Regions from separate parts of the Variovorax boronicumulans genome, predicted to be linked through region 2. Evidence: predicted binding sites of a transcription regulator. Region 2 holds the regulator's gene; each other region holds the start of a gene.

Region 1 (5,559 bases), on a different contig from region 2:
CGAGTCGCTGGCGCTGGCGGTGTACCGGCTGGCGAACGGCTCGCCGCCCGTGCGGCCGGCGCTCGTGGCCGGCGACGGCAACTTTCCGCGCCTGCAGGCGCTGGTGCTGGGGTCGCTGCGCATCCCGGTCGACCAGAGTGCCAGCCTGCAGGTGCCGTTCCGCGGCCCCGGCGGGCCGCGCGCAGGGTCGTTCCGCTACGTGGCCGCTGCCGACGTCCTCGAGGGCCGACTGGCGCCGGGCGAGTTGAAGGACAAGATCGTGCTGCTCGGCGCCACCGCGCCCGGCCTGCAGGACCTGCGCGCCACCCCGGTCGGCGCGGCGTTCCCGGGCGTCGAAGTGCACGCCAACATCGTCTCGGGCCTGCTCGACCGGCGCCTGCTGGCCGTGCCCGACTACGCGCCGGGCTACGAAGTGCTGACCGTGCTGACGGCGGGGCTGCTGCTCGCGTTCGGGCTCTCGCTGCTGTCCGCATCGCGCGCCGTGCTGCTCGGCGCCGGCGTGGTCGCCGCGCTGGTCGGCCTCAACACCTGGCTCTACGTCGGCCACAGCCTCGTGCTCCCGCTCGCGTCGGCGCTCGTCATGGTGGCGCTGGCCTTCGCGCTCAACATGAGCTGGGGCTACTTCGTCGAATCGCGCGCGCGGCGCGGGCTGGTGCGGCTCTTCGGCACCTACGTGCCGCCGGAGTTGGTCGACGAAATGCTCGTGCGCCCCGGCCGCTACAGCATGCGCGCCGAGAGCAAGGAAATGACCGTGATGTTCTGCGACATGCGCGACTTCACCCGGCTGTCCGAGCAGATGGCGCCGGCCGAGCTGCAGGCCTTCCTGAACACCGTCTTCAGCCGGCTCACCGAGGTGATCAGCGCGCACCGCGGCACCGTCGACAAATACATGGGCGACTGCGTCATGGCCTTCTGGGGCGCACCCATCGACACCCCCGGCCATGCCGCGCTCGCGGTGCAGGCGGCGATCGACATGGCGGCCGCCGTGCACGACATCAACCGCCAGCACCGTGCCAACGGCCGCCCCGAAATCAGCGCCGGCATCGGCCTGAACAGCGGCCTCATGAGCGTCGGCGACATGGGCTCGACCGCGCGCCGCAGCTATACCGTGGTCGGCGACGCGGTCAATCTCGCGTCGCGGCTGGAAGGCCTGAGCGGACACTACGGGGTCGAGATCGTGGCCAGCGGCGCCACCCGCGAGGCGGCGCCCGGCTTCGTCTGGCAGGAACTCGACAGCGTGCGCGTCAAGGGCAAGGCCCAGGCCGTTGCCATCTACACCCCGCTCGTGCCGGAAGCTGCGGCCGAGTCGCAGGACACACGGCAGCAACTCGACCGCTGGAGCCAGGTGCTCGCCGCCTACCGCCGCCAGGATTGGGCGCTGGGCCGGAACTTGCTGGCTCCCCTGCTCGCCGCGGATGCGAAAAAAGTCCTTTACCAGCTCTACGCCCAGCGTTTAGCCTCGATGGCGCTTCGCCCGCAAGACCCGGACTGGGACGGCGCCACCCGGTTCGACACCAAATGACGACAGACGCATACAAGGGGTCTTCCACAATGCAGGTTCGCGTGCTGGGTTGCTCGGGCGCCATCGCCAAGGACTGCCGCACCACCTCGTTCCTGGTCGATGCGGACCTGCTCGTGGACGCCGGCACGGGCGTCGGCGACCTCACCCTCGACGAGATGGCCGCCATCGACGACGTGGTGCTCACCCACTCGCACCTCGACCACATCGCCGCCCTGCCCCTGATGCTCGACGCCGTCGGCAGCCGCCGCCCCCGGCCCCTGCGCGTGCATGCTCTGGCGGCCACCATCGACGCGCTGCGGGCGCATGTGTTCAACAACGTCATCTGGCCGAATTTCGAACGCATTCCCAGCCCCGAATCGCCGTTCGTGAGCTTTCACGAGATCACGGTCGGGCAGCGCCTCGAGTTGGGCAGCGACGCCCCCAAGCTGATCGAGGTGCTGCCGGCCGTCCACACCGTGCCGGCCTGCGGCTTCGCCATCCGCCGGGCGGAAGGCGGCGCCCACTGGGTCTTCAGCGGCGACACCGAACGCAACCCGCCGTTCTGGGAGCGCATCAACGCGATCGACGTGGCGATGCTGGTCATCGAGACCGCCTTCAGCTCCCGCGAAGAGGCATTGGCCGAACGCAGCCTGCATCTGTCGCCGGTGGCGCTGGCGCACGAGCTGGCGCACATCGATCCGGGCAAGCAATACCCGATCTACATCACCCACACCAAGCCGGCAGAGACCGAGGAAATCATGAGCCAGATCGAGATGCTGGCGGGTCGGGAGGTGGCCGGGTTGGCGCAGCGGGACATCCGCTGGCTCAAGGCGGATGGGGTGCTGACCTTCTGACAGGGCCTGGTCGGGCATGACAAATTTGTCGACACAATTGGCATCTGAGTGCGAGTTGTGTCACATCATGTAACCATCTTGTGACCAAAGGCGGCCCGATCGAGGGCTGCAGGGTGGGGAAACCGGGTGGCACGGATGCTGCGGAAGGTTCCTCGCTCCGGGCTGGTTCCCGGGCTCTACAAACCAACCTGGAGTTAATGAATGAACCGTCGTTCTATCGCACGCAATGTGCAAAAGGGTTTCACCCTGATCGAATTGATGATCGTTGTGGCGATCATTGGTATCTTGGCTGCTGTGGCGCTGCCGGCGTATCAGGACTACGTCGCGAAGTCGCAAGTCGCTGGTGGCTTGGCCGAAATCACACCTGGCAAGGTGAACATTGAAGATCGCATCGCTTCGGGCACGCCGCCCGCAACGGTGGCAGACATTGGTCTCTCTGCGACCACCAAGCGCTGCGCTATCGCGATCGCCACGTTCACTGGTGCCACGGCCCCGGCCAACTCTGGTGGCACGATTACCTGCACGCTGATTGGTAATGCCCAAGTCAATGGCAAGACCGTCACCTGGACCCGCACTGCGGACACCGCCGGCACCGGCGGCACGACCGGATCTTGGACCTGTGCCACCAACGTGGCAAACAAGCTGGCCCCGAAGGAATGCCCTGGCGTGTAATTTTCGCCATCGCATGACGAGCCGCCTTCGGGCGGCTTTTTATCTTGTATTGCAAGCAGATAGGTCTCATCAGCAAAACTCATGACTGAGAGTTCACGCGCACTTGGCCGATCCGCCCTTTTCGCTGAAGCAGGCCGCCGTGGAGTTGGGGAAGGGCGTTTGCTGGCATATGCGATCTGCAGCATTCTGGCTATCACCTGGACTCTGCTTGCTGGCAAGGATGTGCCTTGGGATGCTTTGCACTACCACGTGTATGCAGGCTACAGCGTCTTCAACGAACGCTTGACGGTTGACCTGTTCCCGGCTGGCACGCAGACTTATCTGAACCCCTACTCTCATGTGCCGTTGTACCTGATGGTGGATGCGAGGTGGCCGGCGGTAGCGATAGGTGTCTCCTTTGCCCTGATGCAAAGCGTGATGCTATGGATGACCTGGGAATTGGCACGCGTTGTATGCCGGCGTCAAGGTGGCAACAGTTCGGGCATCGTTGTTTGGGCTGCGGTGGCCTTCGCGTTGCTCAACCCCGTTTTCTTGCAGGCGCTGGGATCTTCGTTCAACGACGTCACCACTGGCGCGCTTGCGCTGGGCGGCTACGTTGCTCTGGCTAGCGCATTCGTTGGAGGTCGACTCCACCTGGTCGCATTGGGAGGCGCCCTGCTTGGCGCCGCTTCTGCGCTCAAACTCTCGAACGCGACCTTTGCGCTCCTGCCTGCAATCCCCATGGTTGTGGGATGCGTTTCGACGCCACGCCGACGTGTGCGAGCGCTACTGACATTCGCTGTCTGCGCTGGTATCGCTGTGATTGCCGTGACTATGCCCTGGTCCATGCGATTGGAGCGCGCTTTTGGCAATCCCTTTTTCCCGATGCTTGACGGTCTATTTCGCGCATCGGATGCTGCCACGCCCAAGAGTCAACCCGAGAGTTCGCCTTGGCAATTGCTTGGGCAGTTGGTCGCCGGAATGAGGGATCCACGCTTCCTGCCGTCGTCATTGACCGAAGCGTTCGCGCGGCCGTTCGACATGCTTAGTGCGCGGCGCCTCATACATACCGAACCCTCATCACCCGATCTGCGCTACGCCGCTTTGGTGATGTTGGCGATGCTTGGTGTCGTGGCCTGGGGCGCGCGCCGCCGGTGGAAGAGTGCAGCTACGGCAATCAGTAGCCAGTCAAATCGTGCGTACGCATGCTTGGTCATTTCGCTTGCGGCGAGTTGGGTGCTCTGGCTGAGCATCAGCGGGAACAGCCGCTACTTCTCGCCCATGGCTTGCATCGCGGGCGTCCTACTTGTTGTGGGCCTGCATCGACTTCTGGCACCCGCGCCGCAACGGATACTGATCTATGTCTTGGCAGTCATGCTTGGCATGCAGATCGTTTTCCTGTGGCAAACGAGAGACCTTCGTTGGGGTCCCCAACCTTGGGGTGGGCAGTGGCTGCAAGTGAACGTACCGCCGCATTTGCAACTAGAGCCGCAGCTCTACCTTCCCTTGGATTCGCAATCTCAATCCTTCCTGCTGTCCTGGCTAGCGCCAGGCTCAGCATTCCTGGGAGTGGCCAGCGGGATTGGGCCTGACGGATTCGTCGGAAGTCGTGCGCGCGCGCTGATAGACGCCAATCTGTCGCGGCTTCGCATGGTCAAGCTTGTAAGAGAGTTCGAATCAGACGGCAAACCGAGCCGGCTTGTTCCAGCCAACATCGACTATCCACTTAGGCGCTTTGGATTGGAGATTGATCCCAAAGACTGCGAGTACATCAAGTACAAGGGCAATTCTGAAGCGATCGAGCGTGCTGACCTCCGTGCCGGACTTCGCAACGAAATTCAGCTCTATGCGTGTCGAGTGGTGCCCGGTGGCCGCTTGAGCCCTTTGGAGCTCGGCAGCAAGCGAGTTGCAGAACAAGTACTCGATGACGTAGAAGATGCATGCGTCGAGCTGTTTGGCCAACATCGACGGGGCAGCAGCACTCGCAGCGGCAATATCTGGCGTCGCACTTACGGCAGCGACTTGGCGCTTTGGGTGACCGACGGTGGATTGATCTGGTTCGAGGATCTCCTTCGTGGCGGCGGCGACCGGATCGCGATCGGACGAACTGACGACTGGCTCAAGGCACCACAGAAAATCAACTGCTGGCGCAAAGGTGGCAGAGCATATGTCGAGTTTGAGCAAAACTAGCAACGAGATCCAATGGCCAAATTCAAAGCGCAACATAGGTCAGCATTCGTTTGTGCAAGTCTTTCTCATGGATGCTAACTACATGAGAAGCCCGGAATTCAACTATGAGTAGTGCAGTTCTCAATCTGGCAAAGACTCCCCTCGTGGGCACGGTGCATCTTCCTGCATCGGGCAAGGCTTCGCCGATTGAGTTGACAGTCCTCATGCCGTGCCTCAATGAGGCACAGACGCTTTCGACCTGCATCGCAAAGGCTAAGGCATTCCTTGCACATGCGGGGATCAGCGGAGAGGTACTGGTGGCCGACAACGGCTCGACCGATGGATCGCAGGAACTGGCCGCATCGTGCGGAGCACGCGTCATCG
Region 2 (5,559 bases):
CTGGCGTTCTCCATCGCGGCGCTGGCCGGGCTGCAGGCAGCGTTCCTCGCGGTGCCGGCGCTGTACCTCGCGATCAAGGCCTTCGGCGGCGCCTATCTGATCTACCTGGGCTTTCGCATCTGGCGCGGCGCGCGGCAGCCGCTCGCGATCACGCCCGACACGGACGCCTCGCCCCGAAGCCAGGGCCGCAGCGGACGCACCTTCCTGCTCGGCCTGGCCACGCAGATCAGCAACCCGAAGACGGCGGTGGTGTACGCGAGCATCTTCGCGGCCTTCCTGCCGCGCGAGGTGCCGCTGGTGCTGGCGCTCGCGGTGCCGGCCGTGATCTTCTGCATCGAGACGGGCTGGTACGCGATCGTCGCGCTGGCACTGTCCTCGGCCGCGCCGCGCGCGGCCTACCTGCGCTACAAGACCTGGATCGACCGCGCGGCCGGCGGCGTGATGGGCCTGCTGGGCCTGCGGCTCGTGTGGTCGGCCGTTCGCGGCACCTGAGGCGCTAGAGCAGGCTCTCGGGCGTGAGCGGCGACAGCAGCTCGAGCATGGTGCGGTCCCAGAAGCCCGAGTCGGGCTCTTCGTGCAGCACGGTGGTCTTGCCGCCTTCCTCGCTGACCCATTCGATGCGCCGCGAGCCGACTGCCGCTGCATCGCCGCCCTCGGCAAAGCGCAGCCGGTAGGCGCCCTGCTGCTTGAGCACGTCGAGCAGCTTCAAGGTCTGCTGCGCCATCTCGGGGCTGCGGATGAACAGGCCGATCTCGGTGTTGTGAATCTCGGAGCGCGGATCGAAATTCATCGAGCCGACGAACAGGATGCGCTGGTCGATCACCGCCGACTTGGCGTGCAGCCGCCCCACCGACGTGCCAAAGAGGCCGAGGCGCACGCTGCGCCGCGTGCGCGCGGAACTCAGCTCGTGCAGCTCGGCGCCCAGCGCCAGCATGTCGGCGCGGTAGCGGCGGTAGGCGGTGTGCACCAGCGGCTCGTCGGTGGCGGCGAGCGAGTTGGTGACCACGCTGATCTTCACGTTGCGTCCGCGGATCTCGCGCATCACCTCCAGCCCCGACGCGCCCGGAATCAGGTAGGGCGACACCAGCGTCACCTCGCTGCGCGCGCGGCGCATCTGCTCGACCACGTTGTAGCGCACGCTGTCCACGTCGAGCAGCGGCACGCCGCCGTACGACGCGGTCTTGCCGATCACGCGGTCGGGCGAATCGGCATACGCCTCGGCGGTGGTCCAGATCAGGCCCAGCTTGCCGGCGTCGAGGTCGTCGGCCACCGGGCTGTAGCCGAGCAGGTCGTTGGGCGCGGGCCTGGGCGGCGGCGGCGTGGTGTCGGGGCCGGTGGCGGCGTCGAAGCGGCGCTGCAGCTCCTCGCGCGGCAGGTCGGTGTGCACGACCGCGCCGATCGGGCGCACGTGCGGGCTGTTCCAGTACTGGTCGAACAGCACGCCCAGGCGCGGGATCAGCGCACCCGTGACGAAGGTGTCGAGGTCGATGAAGTTGGGGCCGGTGGTGCGGCGGAAGTACTGGTTGCCGATGTTGCGCCCGCCCGCCACGGCCATCGCGCCGTCGGCGATGAAGAGCTTGTTGTGCATGCGGCGGTTGACGCGGCTGAAGTCGAACAGCGATGCGGTGAAGCGCTTGAGCAGGCTGCCGCGCCCGGCCGGGAACGGGTTGAACAGGCGCAGCTCCACGTTCGGCGTGGCGGCCAGGCCGAGCAGCAGCTCGTCTTCGCCGGACGTGTACAGGTCGTCCATCAACAGGCGCACGCGCACGCCGCGCTGGGCCGCATCGCGCAGGGTGCGCAACAGGTAGCGGCCGGTCTCGTCGTTCTCGATCTGGTAGTACTGCACGTCGAGCGTGCGCTGCGCGCGGCGCGCCAGCTGCAGCCGCGTGTCGAAGGCGAAGTCGCCGCCGGGCATGAGGCGAAAGCCGCTGAGGTCGGGGTCGGGCTGCGAGGCCAGCGCGATCTTGCCGAGCGCGGTGTCGGCCGAGACGGCGATGGCCTTGGTGGGCGGGCGCGGTGCGTCGTCGGGCAAGGTGGCACAGCCGGCGAACAGCGATGCAGCCACGAGGGCGAAGACCCAATGCCCCCAGCGCGACAGCAGGCGACGGGTCATTGTGGGCTTTCTACAGGGCTTTGCGCAGGTTGGCCGGTGCGATGCGCAAGGCTTCGCGGTACTTGGCGACGGTGCGGCGCGCGCACTCGATGCCCTGCTCTTTCAGCATCTCGGAAATCTGGCTGTCGGACAGCGGCTTCTTGATGCTCTCGGAACTCACGAACTGCTTGATCAGCGCGCGCACCGCGGTGCTCGACGCATTGCCACCGGTCTCGGTGCCCAGCGCCGAACCGAAGAAGTACTTGAGCTCGACCGTGCCGAAGGGCGTGGCCATGTACTTGGCGGTGGTCACGCGCGAGATGGTCGACTCGTGCAGGCCCAGCTCGTCGGCGATCTCGCGCAGCACCAGCGGGCGCATGGCCAGCTCGCCGTGCACGAAGTAGCTCTTCTGGCGCTCGACGATGGCGTTGCTCACGCGCAGGATGGTGTCGAAGCGCTGCTGGATGTTCTTGATGAACCAGCGCGCCTCCTGCAGCCGCTGAGACAGCGCCTGGCTGCCTTCGCCCTTGTGTGACTTGAGCGCGCCGGCGTAGATGTCGTGCACGCGCAGGCGCGGCATGACCTCGGGGTTGAGCATGACGCGGAACTTCACGTTCGTGCCGCGCCCGGTCTTGGTGACGATCACGTCGGGGATGACGATGTTGCGTTCGACGTCGACGAAACGGCGCCCCGGCTTGGGTTCGAGCCGCGCAATGACCTGCAGCGCCGAGCGCACCAGGTCTTCGTTGGTGCGCGTGAGCGTGGCCAGGCGCTTGAAGTCGCGCCGCGCGAGCAGCTCCATGGGCTGCTTGCAGATCGCGATGGCGGTCTTGCGGATGAGCGCTTCGGCCTCGGTCTCGTCTTCGCTGGCGAGCGCCTTCAGCTGGATGCTCAGGCATTCGCCGAGATCGCGCGCGCCGACGCCCACCGGCTCCAGGCTCTGCAGCAGGCCCAGCGCCACCTGGAAGTGGTGCACGAGGTCGTCGAACTGGTCGTTGTCGTCGCCCGCCAGGCCCGAGGCCAATGCGGGCAGCGAGTCTTCGAGGTAGCCGTCGTCGTTGAGCGACTCGATCAGGAAGCGCAGCGCGGCGCAGTCGTTTTCATTGAGCCGCAGGCTCAACGCCTGGCGGTGCAGGAAGGACTGCAGCGACTCCTGGCTGCGCGCGAGTTCGGTGGCATCGGCACGCTCGTCGTCGCCCAGGTTGTTCTGGCGCGCGGGCGCATCGCTGCCCCACTCGCTGTCGTCGGGCGCCATGTCGACGGTGCCGTCGCCTTCCCAGTCGGGCTCGCGCTCGGCGATCTCGGCGGCGGGGCCATCGGTGTCGGGGGTCGAGGTGCTGGTGTCACTGGACGTGGAGGAAGTGCTGGCGGCGGACGGCGTGAACTCGGCCTCACCCTCGCCCGCGTCGTCGCGCGGCACCGGCGCGTCGGCCGTGTCCAGCCCGAATTCCTCGCGCGCCGCTTCTTCCGCGGTGCGCTCGAGGAACGGGTTCTCGTCCAGCATCTGCTCCACCTCCTGGCTCAGTTCGAGCGTGGAGAGTTGGAGCAGGCGAATGGACTGCTGCAGCTGTGGCGTCAGCGCCAGATGCTGCGAGACGCGAAGGGACAGCCCTTGCTTCATGGAGACCCGACCCTCCCTTACATGCGGAAGTGCTCGCCCAGGTACACCCTGCGTACCTCGGCGTTGTCGACGATCTCCGAGGGTGTGCCTTGTGCCAGCACGTGCCCGTCGCTGATGATGAACGCGTGATCGCAGATGCCCAGCGTTTCACGCACGTTGTGGTCGGTGATGAGCACGCCGATGCCGCGCTCTTTCAGGAAACTGATGATCCGCTGGATCTCGATCACGGCGATCGGGTCGATGCCGGCGAAGGGCTCGTCCAGCAGGATGAAGCGCGGCTGGGTGGCCAGCGCGCGTGCAATTTCAACGCGGCGGCGCTCGCCGCCCGACAGCGCGAGCGCGGGCGAATCGCGCAGGTGGTCCACGCGCAGGTCGGCCAGCAGGTCGGCCAAGCGCTCTTCGGTGTGCTGCTTGGTCAGCGGCATCATGCGGCCGTTGGCGTCGGGCTCGCGCTGCAGCTCGAGCACGGCACGCACGTTTTCCTCGACCGTGAGCTTGCGGAAGATCGAGGCCTCCTGCGGCAGGTAGCTCAGGCCCATGCGCGCGCGGCGGTGGATGGGCATGTGGGCGATGGGCTCGCCGTCGATGGTGATCTCGCCGGCGTCGGCGCGCACCAGCCCGACGATCATGTAGAACGAGGTGGTCTTGCCCGCGCCGTTGGGGCCGAGCAGTCCGACGACCTCGCCCTTTTGCACGTCGAGCGAGACGTCTTTCACGACCGTGCGGCTGCCGTAGCTCTTCTTGAGGCCGCGCGCCACGAGGCGGCTGCCCGGAATGCCGTCGGCGGTCTGGGTTCCTGCGGTTTCGATCACTTGCGCCCTTCCCCTTCGGTGCCGCCCAGCGTGGTGCTCGGGCGCAGCCCGGCGCCGGGCGCGGGGGTGGGTGCCGGGGCCGCGGGCTTCTTGCCGCCGGCTGCCGGTGCGGAACCGCCCGCTGCCGGGGCCGCGGCGGCCTTCGGCGTGAGGATGGCCTTCACGCGGCCGCCGCCGCCCGCCGAGACGCCGGCGTTCGGCGGCACGAGGGAGCCGTTGACGGTGTAGGTGTCGTTGCTCTGGTCGTAGACGATCAGCGCGCCGCTGCTCTCGTCGTTGGCCGTGGCGCCGATCAGCCGGCGCATGACGGCACGGCGGATGAACTTGACGTTGTCGGCGCGGCTGTCGTACTCGATGACTTCCGACTCGCCCTCGATCCACTCGTCGCCGGCGTTGCGCTTCTGCTTGTAATAGGCCAGCTTGCCGGGCGCCGCCGTGACCACGCCGTACTGGTAGCCCTCGGCGTCCTGGCGCACGTCCAGCCGCGCGCCGCGGATGATGATCGTGCCCTTCGTGACCAGCACGTTGCCGGTGAACACGCTGGTCTGTTTCAGGTCGTCGTAGCGCATCGAGTCGGACTCGATGTTCATCGGCTTGGTGCGGTCGGCGGTTTCGGCCAGGGCGCCCGAGGCGGCACCGGCCAGCAACAGCGCACCGAAAGCCAGGCGGCCGAGGCGACGAAGGGTGGGGAATGTGGGGATGGAGGGCAATGTCATAAAGGCACGAAACTTGCTCTGAAACATTGTATGCGTGGGATGGCAATTGCCCACCGCCGCCAATGAAAAAGCCCGCCGAAGCGGGCCTTGCATTCGACCGAAGAACCAGGTCGTCGGGTCGGTCAGCCCTTCTTGGCTTCGCCGATGAGGAAGGTCGCGACCTGCAGCACCTTGGACATGCTGCCGGCGGTTTCGCCGTCCACATACCAGCGGCCCGCCACGGCCAGGGCCGGCACGCCGGCGACCTTGTAGGCCTCGGTCTGCTGCGCTGCGCGGCGGGCCTTGCTGGCCACGCCGAAGGACGCAAAGGTTTCCTTG
Region 3 (5,559 bases), on a different contig from region 2:
CGTTGTTGTATTCCTTCTTGAGCTCGGTCTGGCGGGCCTCGGCCTTGCGCAGCTCGGCCTCGAGCACCGAGCGCGCCTCGCCGTCGCGGGCACGCTGGTCGACGCCTTCGACGCGTGGGCTGCCCGCCGGGGCGCGCGCGGCGGATGAACCGCCCGAGCCCGAAGACGCGCTGCCACCACCACCGCCGCCCGAAGGCTTCGTGCCCTGCACGACGGTGACGTTGCCGCCTTCCATGATCTTGCAGCCCTTTTGCTGGGCCACGGTCGCGTTGTTGGTGTACTCGTTGCCGCAGCGCCAGACGCGCTCTTGCGCGAGCGCCGCCGTGGCGGTGGCGAACGAGGCGGCGGCCAGGAAAATCAGGGAAGCAGTCTTCATTTGGATCCGGAGAGGGCGCGACAAACGCGCATTTTGATGCAATTCGGGCCCGCTCACGACAGGGTGTTCCGCACCAAGGAAAAAGGACGGCCGGGGCCGTCCTTTTGTCTTACTTGCCCGCCGGGGCGGGCTCGTCGTGGCGCTTTTTACAGCGAGTAGTACATGTCGAATTCGACCGGGTGCGTCGCCATGCGGAAGCGCGTGACTTCCTGCATCTTGAGGTCGATGTACGCGTCGATGTACGAGTCGGTGAACACGCCGCCCTTGGTCAGGAACGCACGGTCCTTGTCCAGGTGCTCCAGGGCCTGGTCCAGGCTGTGGCAGACGGTCGGGATCAGCGCGTCTTCTTCCGGCGGCAGGTGGTACAGGTCCTTGCTGGCGGCTTCGCCCGGATGGATCTTGTTTTCCACGCCGTCCAGGCCGGCCATCAGCAGCGCGGCAAAGCCCAGGTACGGGTTCATCAGCGGATCGGGGAAGCGCGCTTCGACGCGACGGCCCTTCGGGTTGGCCACGAACGGGATGCGGATCGAGGCCGAGCGGTTCTTGGCCGAGTAGGCCAGCTTCACCGGGGCTTCGAAGCCGGGCACCAGGCGCTTGTAGCTGTTGGTGCCGGGGTTCGTGATGGCGTTCAGGGCACGGGCGTGCTTGATGATGCCGCCGATGTAGTGCAGCGCGAAGTCCGACAGGCCTGCGTAGCCGTCGCCGGCGAACAGGTTCTTGCCGTCCTTCCAGACCGACTGGTGCACGTGCATGCCGGAGCCGTTGTCGCCGACGATGGGCTTGGGCATGAAGGTGGCGGTCTTGCCGTAGGCGTGGGCCACGTTGTGGATCACGTACTTCTGCAGCTGGACCCAGTCGGCGCGCTGGACCAGCGTGCTGAAGCGGGTGCCGATTTCGAGCTGGCCGGCGTTGGCCACTTCATGGTGATGCACTTCGACCGGGATGCCCAGCGATTCGAGCACCAGGCTCATTTCGGAGCGCATGTCCTGGAAGCTGTCGACCGGGGGCACCGGGAAGTAGCCGCCCTTGACTGCGGGACGGTGGCCGCTGTTGCCGTGCTCGAACTCCTTGTCGGTGTTCCACGAGGCTTCTTCGGACTCGATCTTCACGAAGCAGCCCGACATGTCGTTCTTCCAGCGCACGCCGTCGAACACGAAGAATTCGGGTTCCGGTCCGAAGTAGGCGGTGTCGCCCAGGCCGGAAGCCTTCATGTACGCCTCGGCGCGCTTGGCGAGCGAACGCGGGTCGCGCTCGTAGGCCTTGCCGTCGGCCGGGTCGATCACGTCGCAGGTCAGGATCAGCGTCGTTTCTTCGAAGAACGGGTCGATGTTGGCGGTGTTCGGGTCGGGCATGAGCTGCATGTCCGAGGCTTCGATGCCCTTCCAACCGGCGATGGACGAACCGTCGAACGCGTGGCCCGAGGTGAATTTGTCTTCATCGAAGTGCGACACGGGCACGGTCACGTGCTGCTCTTTGCCGCGGGTGTCGGTGAAGCGCAAGTCGACGAACTTGACCTCGTTTTCCTTGACGAGCTTGAGTACATCGGCGACGGTCTTTGCCATCAGTTTCTCCTGAGTTGGATGGTGGTTAGGAATACAGGGACGGGAGGATGCAGTTTCTGTGCCATTGTCACCCCGCCGGATGAGGCCCGGGTGACGGCCCAGGGGCTGCCGGAAAAGGAAAAAATCACCAAATTGGTGCAATGCAGATTAACGCACCAATTCGGGGCCTAGCTTCGCATCGAAAGTGTGCAGGCCTTCGATCAGCTGGCCATAGGCGGCATCGAGCTTCGCAGGGTCGCCCTTGACGCCCAGCTCGATGTGGCGCCCGTACTGCGGGTGATCCACGCTGGGCAGGCTGAACACCTTGATGCCGGCGTGGGCCTGCTCGATGGCCTGCATCAGGGGCGTGAGGGTGGCTTCCATCGCACCGAAAACGATCACGGACTTCTCGGCGATGGCGTTGCGGGTGAACAGGTCGGCATAGCGGCTGTCGAGCACCGACTCGATCATCGGCCAGGCCATGACCGGAAAGCCCGGCACGAAATGCACGTGCTCGACGCTGAACCCCGGGATCTTGTTGTACGGGTTGCGGATGATCGACGCGCCCTGCGGAAACACGCCCATGTTCAGGCGGTGGATGTTGTCAGGCCGGTCGGGTTCGTAGGGCACGCCCTGCTCCAGGGCCGTGTCCTGCATGCGCTCGCGGATCAGCGCCTCGGCCTCGGGGTGCAGCGCCAGCGGCACGCGCAGGGCCTGGGCGGCGCACTGGCGGGTGTGGTCGTCGGGCGTGGCGCCGATGCCGCCGGTCGAGAACACGATGTCGCCCGAGGCGAAGGCGCGCATCAGGGCCGCGGTGATCCGCGTGGGCTCGTCGCCCACGTACTCGGCCCAGCCCAGCTGCAGGCCGCGCGCGGCCAGCAGCTCGATGACCTTGGCCATGTGCTTGTCGGCCCGCTTGCCGGAAAGGATCTCGTCGCCGACCACGATGAGACCGAATGCGCGTGTCATGGAGAACTCCATTGAGAAAGAGCGGCCTTGTTGGCCTCGGTAGCTTCGGCCGCCTCGATCGCCTGCTGCTGCGCGTCGCCGCTGCCGGCCGCGGGCTGCTGCGCCGCGCGCTGGGCGCGCAGCTGGGTCAGGGCGTCGAGGCAGTAGTGCGCGAACCAGAGCGCAGAAAAGGCGAAGACCAGCGTGTAGATCCAGATGGCGATCGGCACCAGCACGAAGAAGGCGGCGGCGAACAGCAGGCCCGAGGCCCAGACGATGCTCGGCGCCGCGCCCAGGTAACCGCACAGCACGCCGATGCACAGCAGCGGCAGCCGGTGGGCGCGCAGCAGCGCGGCGCGTTCCTCGGGGCTGGCGTGCTCGGCCAGCGCGTCGAAGCTCATCACCCGGTAGGTGAGCCAGCCCCAGATCAGCGGCGGCAGGATCAGCACCAGCGGCGGAATGAGCCACAGCGGCATCGACACCACCAGCGCGATCAGCGCCAGCACCGTGGCACCGAGCGAGCGCAGCACACTGCCGAAGAAGGAGGCGCCCTTCTTCTGTTCGAGCGTGGGAAAGCGCCGTTCGGCCACGAGCTTGGTGAGCGCCGGCGCCATAAAGCCGGCCACGATGAGCAGCGACAGCACCACGATCAGCGGCGTGACGCCGAACACCACCACCAGCGGCGCCAGCGCGGCCGTGACGTCGCTGGAGAAGAGGCGCCCGATCCAGGCCCAGAAGCTGGACAGCAGCGGCCAGGCGTCGAGCGCCTCGCGCGTCCAGGCGACGGCCGCGTCCCAGTAGAAGTAGCCGAGCCCCGCGGCCAGCAGCACCATGAGCGCCAATGGCAGGAGCGACAGCACGATCACGCGCGGGAGCATGCAATAGGCCACCGCGCGCCAGAAGGAGTCGAGGAGCAGGCGCATGAGGTTCGAGGATAGCGCAAGGCCCCGGCCCGCCAGGCGTCGGCCCCTCGCCCCGGTTCAGGCGCGGCCGAACAGCCGCTTCAGCCCCAGCCACTGCTGCGACCAGAAGCCCTGGCCGTAGTCGCGCGGGCGGCCGTCGGCGCCGGGCTCGACCTGGTCGCGGATGCCGGTCGGGTCGTAGCGGTTCTCGAAGTTGGCGGTGCGAAAGAGCATGTCCCACCAGGGCAGCAGCACGCCGAAGTTGTGGCCGCCGAGCGTGCTCCTGCCGTGCGACTCGTGGCCCAGCCCGATGCTGTGGTGCAGCCGGTGAAAGCGCGGGCTGACCCACAGCCGCTCGCCGATCGCCCCGAAGCTCAGCCGCAGGTTGGCGTGCTGCAGGCTTTCGCTGAGCTGGGTGAAGGCCACGACGGCGATGAACTGACCCGGCGCCACGCCGATCAGCTGCGCCACGATGACGATGAGCGTGTCGTGGATCACGTCGTCCAGCAGGTGGTTGCGGTCGTCGCTCCACATCGTCATCTGGCGCTGCGAGTGGTGCAGCGAATGCAGGCTCCACCACCAGTTGAACTGATGCTGGCCCCGGTGGATCCAGTAGCCGACAAAGTCGAGCACGACAAGGTAGATGGCAAAGGCCACCCACGGCACGTCGGTCACGCCGGGCCAGACTTCGTCCAGGTGGAAGGTGCCCCACCCCGCCATGCGCAGGCTGCCGAGCAGGTCGTCGAACACGGGCTGCAGCACGAAGAACAGCGCCAGCCGGAACAGGCCCAACCGGTGGATCAGCGTGTAGATCACGTCGGTGCGGATGGCGCGGCGGTCGGTCACGGGCTCGACCGCGCGCCAGCGCTGCAGCGGGCCGATCACGGCCAGCAGCACCAGGATCTGGATCACGCCGACCAGCAGCCAGCCGGTGGCGTCGAAGGCGTCCTCGGCCCAGCCGCCCAGGCCGATGGCGTACACCAGCGGCTGCACGGCGGTCTCGAAGAGCCAGCCCTGCATGGCGGATAAAACGTCAGTCAACCAGTCGATCACGGCGAAAACTCAGGATTCAAGGGTGGGAGGCGATCCAGGCGCGGTAGTCCGGGTGCTGGCGCAGGGTGCGAAAGCAGAAGCCCTTGGCCTTCAGGCCGACGATCAGCGGCTCGAGGTTGGCGGGCGCCCACGGGTCCTTGCGCGACCAGATGCCCAGGTGCGCCAGCAGGATGTCGCCGGGGCGGATGCCTGCCAGCGCCTGGGCCAGCAGCTTCTGGTTGCTGAACGTTTCGCTCGGCAGCTCGTCGCCCAGGAAGCCGGCGGGCGACCAACCCACGTGCGCATAGCCGCAATCCTTGGCGGCCGCCAGCAGCGCGGGCGAGGTCTTGCCACCCGGCGCGCGGTACATCGGCAGCGGCTTCTTGCCGGTGATGGCAGCCAGCCGGTCGGACGACTTGCGGATGTCGGCGCAGTACTGGGCCGCGCTCCAGACCGACTCCTTGCCGGTCTGCAGGCCGGCCGACGGCTTGATGCGAAAGCTCGGCGGCGTGCCCTTGACGTCGCCGCGCCAGTAGGCGTGGTCGTAGGTGTGCGAACCGAACTCATGGCCCTCGGCCGCCCTCGCCTTCCACCACGGCGCCCAGTGGTCGTCCAGGCTGTCGCCGTCGGTCTGGGTGCGCTCGGCGGCGGCGAAGAAGGTGACGCGCACGTCCTGGCGCTTGAGCACGTCGGCCACCAGCGGGGCGATGCCCATGTGGCCGGTGTCCAGCGTCAGGTAGACCGGCTTGTCGCAGGCGGC

The links. The regulator sigma-54, encoded in region 2, starts transcription at its own class of promoters, with help from an activator protein. The targets are predictions, from matches to a motif close to TGGCANGNAANCTGCTTT.
Region 1: VHAB30_RS31240 (pilin) is a predicted target of sigma-54. The motif match lies at 2,483-2,500, and genes of this name have one in related genera.
Region 3: glnA (type I glutamate--ammonia ligase) is a predicted target of sigma-54. The motif match lies at 1,985-2,002, and genes of this name have one in related genera.

Annotation. Positions count from the first base shown of each region.
Region 1 covers NZ_BKDH01000004.1:318,642-324,200, forward strand. The annotation lists gene VHAB30_RS26540 (CHASE2 domain-containing protein) at 1-1,522, shown strand, start outside; gene VHAB30_RS26545 (3',5'-cyclic-nucleotide phosphodiesterase) at 1,552-2,355, shown strand; gene VHAB30_RS31240 (pilin) at 2,557-3,027, shown strand; gene VHAB30_RS26555 (glycosyltransferase 87 family protein) at 3,109-5,196, shown strand; gene VHAB30_RS26560 (glycosyltransferase family 2 protein) at 5,340-5,559, shown strand, end outside.
Region 2 covers NZ_BKDH01000003.1:120,845-126,403, forward strand. The annotation lists gene VHAB30_RS23265 (LysE family translocator) at 1-492, shown strand, start outside; gene VHAB30_RS23270 (phospholipase D family protein) at 497-2,113, opposite strand; gene rpoN (RNA polymerase factor sigma-54) at 2,124-3,713, opposite strand; gene lptB (LPS export ABC transporter ATP-binding protein) at 3,731-4,525, opposite strand; gene lptA (lipopolysaccharide transport periplasmic protein LptA) at 4,522-5,241, opposite strand; gene VHAB30_RS23290 (thiol:disulfide interchange protein DsbA/DsbL) at 5,364-5,559, opposite strand, start outside.
Region 3 covers NZ_BKDH01000001.1:3,548,366-3,553,924, forward strand. The annotation lists gene VHAB30_RS16340 (hypothetical protein) at 1-376, opposite strand, end outside; gene glnA (type I glutamate--ammonia ligase) at 523-1,938, opposite strand; gene VHAB30_RS16350 (competence/damage-inducible protein A) at 2,086-2,886, opposite strand; gene VHAB30_RS16355 (EI24 domain-containing protein) at 2,883-3,788, opposite strand; gene VHAB30_RS16360 (sterol desaturase family protein) at 3,846-4,820, opposite strand; gene VHAB30_RS16365 (polysaccharide deacetylase family protein) at 4,837-5,559, opposite strand, start outside.